Regions from separate parts of the Sulfitobacter sp. EE-36 genome, predicted to be linked through region 2. Evidence: riboswitches for the same ligand, from Rfam matches in the RefSeq annotation. Region 2 holds a riboswitch; each other region holds the start of a gene.
The links. Region 2 has a riboswitch for cobalamin ahead of bluB (5,6-dimethylbenzimidazole synthase). Riboswitches for the same ligand answer to the same signal wherever they lie in the genome.
Positions count from the first base shown of each region.

Region 1: linked by a shared signal. The riboswitch ahead of EE36_RS11835 (ABC transporter substrate-binding protein) and the one ahead of bluB (5,6-dimethylbenzimidazole synthase) in region 2 are both predicted to bind cobalamin.
Region 3: linked by a shared signal. The riboswitch ahead of EE36_RS05035 (energy-coupling factor ABC transporter permease) and the one ahead of bluB (5,6-dimethylbenzimidazole synthase) in region 2 are both predicted to bind cobalamin.

Region 1 is NZ_CH959310.1:1,923,115-1,926,318, reverse strand. It holds gene EE36_RS11845 (SDR family oxidoreductase) at 1-646, shown strand, start outside; tRNA gene EE36_RS11840 (tRNA-Glu) at 831-905, shown strand; cobalamin riboswitch at 1,028-1,227, shown strand; gene EE36_RS11835 (ABC transporter substrate-binding protein) at 1,371-2,387, shown strand; gene EE36_RS11830 (iron ABC transporter permease) at 2,408-3,204, shown strand, end outside.
Region 2 is NZ_CH959310.1:1,530,616-1,533,819, forward strand. It holds gene EE36_RS10010 (BCCT family transporter) at 1-453, opposite strand, end outside; gene EE36_RS10015 (hypothetical protein) at 820-1,581, shown strand; cobalamin riboswitch at 1,618-1,796, shown strand; gene bluB (5,6-dimethylbenzimidazole synthase) at 1,846-2,526, shown strand; gene EE36_RS10025 (hypothetical protein) at 2,765-3,204, shown strand, end outside.
Region 3 is NZ_CH959310.1:485,734-488,937, reverse strand. It holds gene cueR (Cu(I)-responsive transcriptional regulator) at 1-332, shown strand, start outside; gene cobF (precorrin-6A synthase (deacetylating)) at 342-1,094, opposite strand; gene EE36_RS05035 (energy-coupling factor ABC transporter permease) at 1,156-1,839, opposite strand; cobalamin riboswitch at 1,912-2,128, opposite strand; gene cobA (uroporphyrinogen-III C-methyltransferase) at 2,155-2,871, opposite strand; gene EE36_RS05025 (cobyrinate a,c-diamide synthase) at 2,868-3,204, opposite strand, start outside.

The DNA.
Region 1 (3,204 bases), 390 kb from region 2:
GATTGACGCGCTGATCTGCAACGCTGCCATCGCGCAGGTGCCGACACAACAGCTGACCGTTGACGGGTTCGAAAGCCAGCTTGGCACCAACCACTATGGGCACTTCCTGCTGTGCGGGATGCTGTTTGATCGCATTCAGGAAAGCGCGGGCCGGATCGTTGTGGTGTCCAGCCTCGGGTACAACATGGGGATCAAGACGATCCAGTTCGACGACATGAACTGGGACAAGAACTATAGCGCCAACGCGGTCTACAGCCAAAGCAAGCTGGCGCAGATGATGTTTGCCTATGAGCTTCAGGACCGGCTGAAAGCCACCGACAGCCGCGTTGAGGTATACGTCTGCCACCCCGGCGCGTCGGCGACCTCGCTGATCAGCACAAGCGGCGGGCTTTTCACACGGGTCACCTGGTGGATGATGAGCAAGACGCCAATGGTGCAATCCGCCGAAAAAGGCGCGTATCCCGAGGTCATGTGCGCGACCGAAGACGGGTTGGCGCAGCGCGCGCTTTATGGCCCGACCGGATGGCTGCAAACCGGAGGGCCCGTTGGCAAAGGCACGCTGAACCCCCATGCCTACGACAAACCCGTGATGGAGAAACTCTGGACCGTCTCCGAAAAAGCGACAGGTTTTCACTGGGAAATCTAAGGGAAACGCGCGCCCTCATCCCGCGCGCGGCGCGCCTTTCACGCGACGATCCCCTCTCGCCATACGCCCCTTTGAATACGGCATCAAAATCTGTGATTTTTTTGCCGTATTTCCCCGCTTTCTCATGCGGCTTGCACTTGCGCCCGCCGATGGCTTTGCCTAAAGAAGCGCTCACAAGTTAAGTGGCCCGTTCGTCTATCGGTTAGGACGTCAGGTTTTCAACCTGAAAAGAGGGGTTCGACTCCCCTACGGGCTGCCACTTGGTTTTCCATCCGTTTGTTATTTGCCTCTCGTCCGTTCTGCGGAACCGTGGCCTGCGTTATTTGCCTTTGTCACGCGATGACGACCGCAAAAACGCAACTTGACGGGTGGGCGGACAACTGTCATCGAAACCGGGTCGGTTTCCTTCGGGAAATAATAGGGAATTCGCCATCCGCCCTTTGGTGTGGATGAACCGGAACTGCCCCCGCAACTGTAGACGGTGAGCTACCTCCATCATGCCACTGGGCCTAAAGGTCCGGGAAGGCGGGGACAGCCGCGATCCGTCAGTCAGGAGACCTGCCGACACTGAACCTGAAACACCGGGCGGGGTTGCTCGGGAGAGGATGATGATGGGACCGGATCTTACCTTACGCGCAGACCAAAATGCGCCCGCGCGCCGTTTGGCTGGCCCCTTCTCTTTCTATTCAAAGACCCCGGCATCGGACCAACCGGAGCCCTTGATATGAAACCATTTTTTTCCAGCCTGACCCTAATTGCGAGCCTTGCGGGCAGCACCGCGCTTGGCGCAGAGACAGACTATCCGCTGACGATCGACAACTGCGGCCATACGCTCAGCTTTGACGCGGCACCCCAGACCACCGTGACCATCGGGCAATCCACGACAGAGATCCTGTATCTGCTGGGCCAGCAGGACCGGATCGCGGGAACCTCTGTCTGGTTCAGCCCCGTTTTGCCAGAGTTCAAAGAGACGAACGATGCGATTGAACGGTTGGCGGACAACGATCCCAGCTTTGAAAGCGTGTTGGGCAAACGCCCCGATCTGGTCACCGTGATGTATGAATGGCACGTCGGCCCCGAAGGTATGGTCGGCACCCGCGACAGCTTTCACGAGGTGGGCGTGCCAACCTATGTGATGCCCACCGATTGCGCGGCCAAGGATAACTCTGTCGGCGCGGACGGCACGCGATCTGAACTGTTCACGACCCAGCAGTTGTATACCAGCATCGAAGAGCTCGCCCGCATCTACAACGCGCAAGACGCCGGTGCCACGCTGCTGGCAGACCTGCAATCGCGCGAGGCAAAGGCGGTCGAGAAAGCCAAATCGCTGAACCTGCCGCAAGGCACCTCGGCGCTGTTCTGGTTCTCGTCGTCCGAGATGGCGGCGGACCCTTATGTGGCAGGTCAACAGGGTGTGCCCGCCTATATGATGGACAAGCTTGGCGTTGAAAACGTCGTGACCTCGGCCGAGGAATGGCCGCTGGTCGGATGGGAGACTCTGGCGAAATCCGACCCGACCTTCATCGTGCTTGCCAAAATGGACCGTCGCCGCTTCCCCGCGGATGACATCGAGAAAAAGCGCGACTTCCTGATGAACGACCCCGTCGCCCGCGAGATGACCGCGGTGAAAGAGGGCCGCATCATCACCATGGACGCCCATGCGATGGACCCCACCGTGCGTGCGATCTATGCGCTGGAAACGATGGCTGACGCGCTGTCCGGTTTCGATCTGGCCGAATGACCGCAATCGACCGCTCTGTGATGCGCAGGCCGCAGTGGCACTGGTGGGTGATCATCCCGCCGGTGCTGCTGGCCGCACTGCTATTTGGTGCGGCCATCGGCGAGGTCTCTATCCCGCCGCTGGTGGTGCTGAAGGTGCTGGCCAACAAGGCGCTGAACGCGGGCTATGCGGTGGACAAGATCGACGAGGGCATCGTGTGGAACTACCGCATGGCGCGGGCCGTGGTGGCGATGTGCTGTGGCGCCGGTCTGGCGCTGTCGGGCGTCGTGTTGCAAGCACTGCTGCGCAATGCACTGGCGGATCCCTATCTGCTGGGCATCTCTGCGGGGGCGTCCACGGGTGCTGTTGCAGTGACCATCCTCGGGCTGGGGGGTGGTGCCATCTCGCTGTCTATCGGTGCGTTCAGCGGGGCGCTGGTGGCTTTCGCTTTTGTCGCCTTGCTGGCGCAGGCGGCGGGGGGCGGTGTGGGCCTGCGGGCCGCGGGCGTGATCGTGCTGGCCGGTATTGCGGGCAGCCAGATGTTCAACGCCCTGACCGCGCTGATGATCACGAAATCGGCCAATGCCGAACAGGCCCGTGCCATCATGTTCTGGCTTTTGGGGAATATGTCGGGCGTGCGCTGGCCCGATGTACTAAGCGCCCTGCCCGCGGCGATGATCGGTCTGCTGGCCTGTCTGTGGCACGCCCGCGCGCTGGATGCCTTTACCTTCGGCAGCGACAGCGCCGCGTCCTTGGGCATTCCGGTGCGCCGCGTGCAGCTGCTGCTGATCGGTACGGCGGCGCTGGTCACGGCGGTGATGGTCTCGGTGGTGGGTGC
Region 2 (3,204 bases):
GCTCGAGAAATGCGATAGTGGTTCAGAGACGCCATAGAACATCAGACCGATGCCCATGCCCGCCGCGAACAGCATCGAGAACCATCCAAGGTAGGTATAGTCGGGGCTTGCTTCGGCCCCGCCAAGACGCACACGGCCCAAAGGCGTGACGATCAGGAACAGGCAGAACAGCACAAAGATGTTGCCGGCAGAGATAAAGAACCAGTCAAAGCCCTTTGTCACCGACGAGAACAGCCATGTGAACAGCGCGCCAGACTGTTCGGGCAGCGCGAGTGTATAGAATACAAAGGCAACAATACACACACCCGAGATCGCGAAGACCGGGTTGTGAATGTCGAAGCCGAAGGGCCCCACGCTGCCTTCTTTGTTGTCTTGGCCGATCTCGTAATCCGTGTCGATTACGGCAGCGGCCCCGTCGGGTGTCGGGATACCCGGCGACGTTTCATCTGTCATTAGATGCTCTCCATTTTATGTATTTGCGACTAATCATAGCGCAACTCCGACAAAACGACCACCGCTGCGCGGGAAATAAGTAAATGAATATCATGGCTTAGCCCCCGGAAGCGGGCTTGACGCCCCGTTTGCGGGTCGCGGGCTATGCGTTTTTTCCGTGGTTTACCGCGAATCCCCTCTTTGGATTCGCGTGAAACACCGGGGCCGTTCCGCGTGCCACACTGCCCACGCCCGTCTGAACGGAGGGGGCAACCGCACCGCAGAATAGCGCCCTATCCCAAAAGATATGCCGGCCTATCCGTCCATGGCCCCGACCCACCTGCTTGCGCGAATGAAAGCGCGAGCGTCTGCGGTCACCATGGTCCCATGACAAATTTTTTCATCATGGGGGATGATATGAAAGTTACTTGCACACTACCAATTATCGCAACCGCGGCACTTCTGGCCGCTACCACTGTCAGCGCCGAAGGGTTCAGCCTGTCCGGTGCGCGCTCTGCCATGCAAAGCGACATCTCGTTCAACGTCATGCAATCCGCAGGGCAGGGTCAGATCAAGCTGCGCCATAAGGTCCAGCCCAAAGCGCAGGTCCGGTCCAAAACCGTGAGCAGCCGCAGCCGGTCTTTCCAAGAGCTCAGCGGGGTCAGCACGGCCGCGGACCTCAAAAGCCTCATCGCTTGGGCCGAGGCGGGTCCAAAGGGCTATGACGCCGTGCAGTACGGGGCCAAACGGCTGCCGCCACAGCGTCCGACGCAAATGACCATCGGCGAGATCTACCGCTGGATCGACCGCACGCCGGGCCAACCGCATGCCATCGGTCGATACCAATTCATTCCATCCACGCTGCGCAGTCTGGTGCGACAGGCGGGGCTAAGCAAGAATGACCGCTTTACCTCGGCGGTGCAGGACGGGCTGGCGGATATCCTTTTGGTCGATGCGGGGTTTAACGCGTTCAAGAAGGGCAAGATCAGCCGCCACCGCTTTATGGAAAACCTCGCACGTATCTGGGCCGGTTTCCCGACCTCTAACGGGCGGTCCTATTATCACGGCTATGCAGGCAACAAGGCCGTCATCTCGTGGAACGAGTTCGACGCCGTGATGAAGAAGATTTTCGCAACCAAACGCGGCTGATCCCCGCGTTAGGGCTTGTTCCGGGCGGACAGCCGTGGCCCAATGGCCGGGTCTGGTGTCCGCCTCGCGGAAGAATCGGGAAGCTGGTGAAACTCCGGCACGTGCCCAACGCTGTAATGGGGATGGTTTGCGCATAGGCCACTGGAATATTCCGGGAAGGCGCGCGGACCAGACGACCCTAAGTCAGAAGACCGGCCAGACAGTACAGCTTGCCCCGCATGGACAGCGGGATTGGCGCATAAACGTATTGTTGGGGACTGAACAATGCCGATACCCTCTGCGCTGGCACCCGCCGCGCCTTTTTCAGATGCTGAACGCGACGCCGTCTACAAGGCGATCTTTACCCGCCGCGATGTACGCGATCAGTTTTTACCCGATCCAGTGGCCGAGGATGTGTTGCACCGAATACTGACCGCCGCGCATCACGCACCGTCCGTCGGGTTGTCACAGCCGTGGAATTTCATCGTCATCCGCGATCAGGCCGCACGCGATCAGGTCTGGCACGCCTTCAACCGCGCAAATGAAGAAGCCGCACAGATGTTCGAGGGCGCCCGCCAGACAACCTACAGGTCGTTGAAGCTCGAAGGCATCCGCAAGGCACCGGTCAATATCTGCGTGACCTGTGACCGCAGCCGTGGCGGTAAGGTCGTGCTGGGGCGCACCCATAATCAAAGCATGGATCTGTATAGCACCGTCTGCGCGATCCAGAACCTCTGGCTTGCCGCCCGCGCCGAGGGTATCGGAATGGGCTGGGTCAGCGTGTTCCGCGATGCCGATCTGCGTGACCTGCTGAAGATCCCCGACCGGATAGAAATCGTCGGCTACCTGTGTCTGGGCCACGTGGACGAGCTTTACCAGACGCCCGAACTTGAGGTGAAAGGCTGGAGCAAACGGCTCCCCGTGGACGAGATGATCTTTGACGGTACGTGGCAGGGCGACCCGTAGTCACTGCCCGTCCCGCGCACGTTGTCATCTCCCGCAGTGCGGGTAATTTGCGCGGTCAGCGGAACTATGCCGGTTCCCTGACGTTGCCTTTGTGAAGCCAGTGCATCCCGCGTCTGGCACGCAAAGAGGAAGTATTCAAAATGGGCGGTATCATTTATCTCGTTGGTCTTGTGGTCGTGGTTATGGCGGTGCTGTCGCTGGTCGGCTTGGCGTAAGCAAACGCCGGGGAGGCATTTACATGAACACGACACTCACTGAAAAAACTGCCGATGGATCCTATGTCGACTGGCCCGCAATTTTCGCGGGTACCGTTGTCGCTGTGGCGATCGGCCTTTTGCTGACCACCTTCGGCGCGGCACTTGGCCTGTCGTCGATCACGCTGGACGGAACCGACAACTCATCGACGCTTGAACTGGTGCTCACCGCGCTGTGGATGGTGATCACGCTGGTCGCCTCTTATCTGGCCGGTGGTTATATCGCGGGCCGCATGCGCCGCCGCGTCGAGAGCGCTACGGATGATGAAGTCACTGCACGTGACGGGATCAACGGTCTGGTTGTTTGGGGCCTCGGCTCTGTGATCACCGCCGTAATGCTATCAAGCGCGCTGAGCTTTGCAGCCAATACCGCGGGCAATGTTGCTGCGGGTGCAGGCAAAGCAGCTGGTACGGTCGTCGAAGC
Region 3 (3,204 bases), 1.0 Mb from region 2:
ACTACGAAGACATCGGTCTGATCACGCCCGCGCGTGACACCAACGGGTATCGCAGCTTTTGCGACAGCGACGTGCATAAGCTGACGTTTCTGGGCCGTGCGCGGGCCTTGGGCTTCACGATCGAGAATTGCCGCGACCTGCTGGCGCTTTGGGATGATCAGGATCGCGCCAGCGCCGATGTCCGTGCCATCGCCCAGCAACATTTGGCGCAGATCGAAAGCAAGATCGCGGACCTGCAAGATATTCGTCAGACCTTGACCCATCTGGTGCATGAATGCGCTGGCGATGACCGCCCCGACTGCCCGATCTTGCAACGGCTCGAAAAGCTGTAGCGCGCGTGTCTACCGGCGCAGCAGGTAGATATCCATGATCCAGCCATGGGCGGCGCGTGCCTCTGCCCGTGTTGCGATGATGCGGTCGCAGACCTGATCCAGCGGGCCTGCGATGCGACGCTCGTTCGGCATGCCGGCATAGGCGGTCCACCAGATGTGGACGTCGCTGTGCTGCCGCAACACCTCGAAGGCGCAGGTGCCGTCCAGCATGACGGCAATCGTATCTACATCCTGCGGCCAGCCATGATCGCGCAGCTGCCGACCGGTGGTGATGGTGACGGGATTGCCGATGGTGTTCAGCGGGATCGCATGGCCCGCCGTCAGTACCTGAAGCGAGGTGATCCCCGGCACGACATCGACGGCGAGTGTGACGACCTTTTGCAACCGCTCCGCAATGCGCAGGGTGCTGTCATACAGCGACGGATCCCCCCAGACGAGGAAACCGACACGGCCGCCTTGGGGCAGGGTGCGCTGCATCTCGGCCAGCCAGACCTGTGCAATGGCATCATGCCAATCGTGGACGCCCGCGTGATAATCAGGGTTGGCGGCGTCGCGTTTGGGCAGGGTGAATTCGTGAATATCAGGCCCGTCCGACCGCAGCACCTGGGCGCAAATCTCGTGCCGCAGGCCGGCCAGATCATCCTTGCCCGCGCCCTTGGACGGAATCAGGATCACATCGCAGGCATTCAACGCGTCGATGGCTTGTAATGTCAGGTGTTTGGGATTGCCGGACCCGATGCCGATCAGTGAAAGCGTAAACATCTTGAGGCTCCGGCAGGGGGTGACGCGGCCCGCAGAATAGGGGGCCGCGTCGGGTCTTGGATTATTCAGCGGCAGTCTGTGTCAGACGCTTGGTGAACAGCGCGCTGCCCGCGAAATCGCGCAGGGTTTTCGCGGCGGCGAGCACGGCCAGATCCACCAGCGGCTCGATCAGGATGACCATCATATAGGCCCCGCCAAAGCTGGCCACAGCGGCGATGTTGCTGGCGGCAAAGCCCTGACCGTAGATGGCCCAGAAGGCGACCCAGCCCACAACGCCCGCCTGAAACGCGGTCGACAGCTTGAGCGCTTGAACATAGGTCAGATCAACATAGGCGGTATTGGGTGCGATGATGCGTTTGGCCAGCGCCGAGACCATGAACAAGGGCACCAGCAGCGTGGTGACGTTCATCGTGTATTGCGGCAGGTCGATGGGGGCAAAGAACACGCCCTGCGCCAGCAGACCAAGTGCCAGACCGGCAGCCGCAGGGGCCACGCCGAACAGCAGGAACAGGGTCGACCCGAGGATCAGGTGCACTTCGCTCACGCCCACGGGGAAATGCGGGAAGACCTGGAAAAAGACAAAGGTCAGCGCGGTGGCCACCACGGCCCCGCTCGCAAAAGGCACGACGCCTTTCTCACGGACAGAGTCCATTGCGGTTTTCGCGGTATAGGCCGCAGCACCGGCGGCGGTGCCATAGGACAGGACCAGCTTGGCGCCGGTCACGACTTCGGGTTCGATATGCATATTCAGGTCTCCTTACCGTCTTCCCCGACGGCATAATGTGAAAGCCGCCCCGGGGGGGCAGCCAGTTGGATCGGGGATCATCCCCATGACGGCAGGTCTCCTGACTTTGTGCGTCCATGCGTGCCGCGCCTTCCCAGGCGGTGTGGCCCAGTGGCAATGCGGGTTGCTCTTCACTTACAGGTGCGGGGGCAGTTCCGGATTTGGCACCTTTGCTTTGGCACCGCACCGTATTCCCTTTTCACCCCGATTGCCCGAAGGCGCACGGGGAACCGTCCGGAATAGGTGGTCATTTTCGGGTTGGTTTTGTCAAGTCATCTATTCGGTCAACGGCCCGTAAAGGATCAGCGCAGGCGCTGACGTTGCGGGATCCAGTGGCAGATGGGCAAGGCTTTCAACCGTGTGGCGGCTCAGCTTTTGATCGGGGGTCGATACCGCCTCTGCCAGCAGGGCAGGGGTCGAGGGCGGCAAGCCCGCCGCGATCAGCCGCGCGGCGAAACCCGCAAAGGTGCGGCGGCCCATGTAGACGACCGTGGTCGCCGTAGGGTCGGCCAGCGCCGCCATGTTCAGATCTTCGGGCAAGGCCCCCGATTCGCCGTGGCCGGTGATGAATTGCACCCGCCGCGCGGTCAGCCGCCGTGTCAGTGGGATCATCGCTGCCGCCGCCGCCGAAGACGCTGCCGTCACACCGGGGATGATCTCGAAGGCGACGCCTGCCGCTTTCAGCGCGGTCAGCTCTTCTTCAAGCCGGCCAAACACGCCCGCGTCCCCGCTTTTGAGCCGCACCACCCGCGCGCCGGTCAATGCGTGTTCGACCAGCAAACGGCTCACGTGATCCTGCTTCGGAGACAGCCGTCCGGCGCGTTTGCCCACCCCGATCAAATCCGCCTCGGGCGAGACATGTTCAAGGATCGGACCCGCCGACAGATCGTCGAACAGCACGACTTCGGCCTCTTGCAACCGCTTTACCGCCTTCACGGTCAGCAGCTCGGGATCACCCGGACCGGAGGAGACGAAAGAGACGAAACCGCTCATGATGCCCCCGCAATCAGGTGAAAGAAGGTGCCCGTCGCATGGCCGCGGCGCGAGCCTGTCTCGGGCACTTCGGCCCCATTGGCATCGACCACCCGCGCCAGCGGTGTATCGGGCTGCGACAGGATCGTAGAATAGTGGAATTCATGCCCCCGCAACCGCGCGCCCGCGTCATAGCCGGGGCCGGGTTCGTTCAGCGTGGCAAGCCGGTAGCCCAGATGCATCTTGCGCTTCTCGTAGCTGGTTTCCAGCCCCAGCAGCCCCGCCATCTGGTGCCGCACGCCTTCCTTGTCGACCAACCCGGCCCCCATCGCCATATAGCCCCCGCATTCCCCA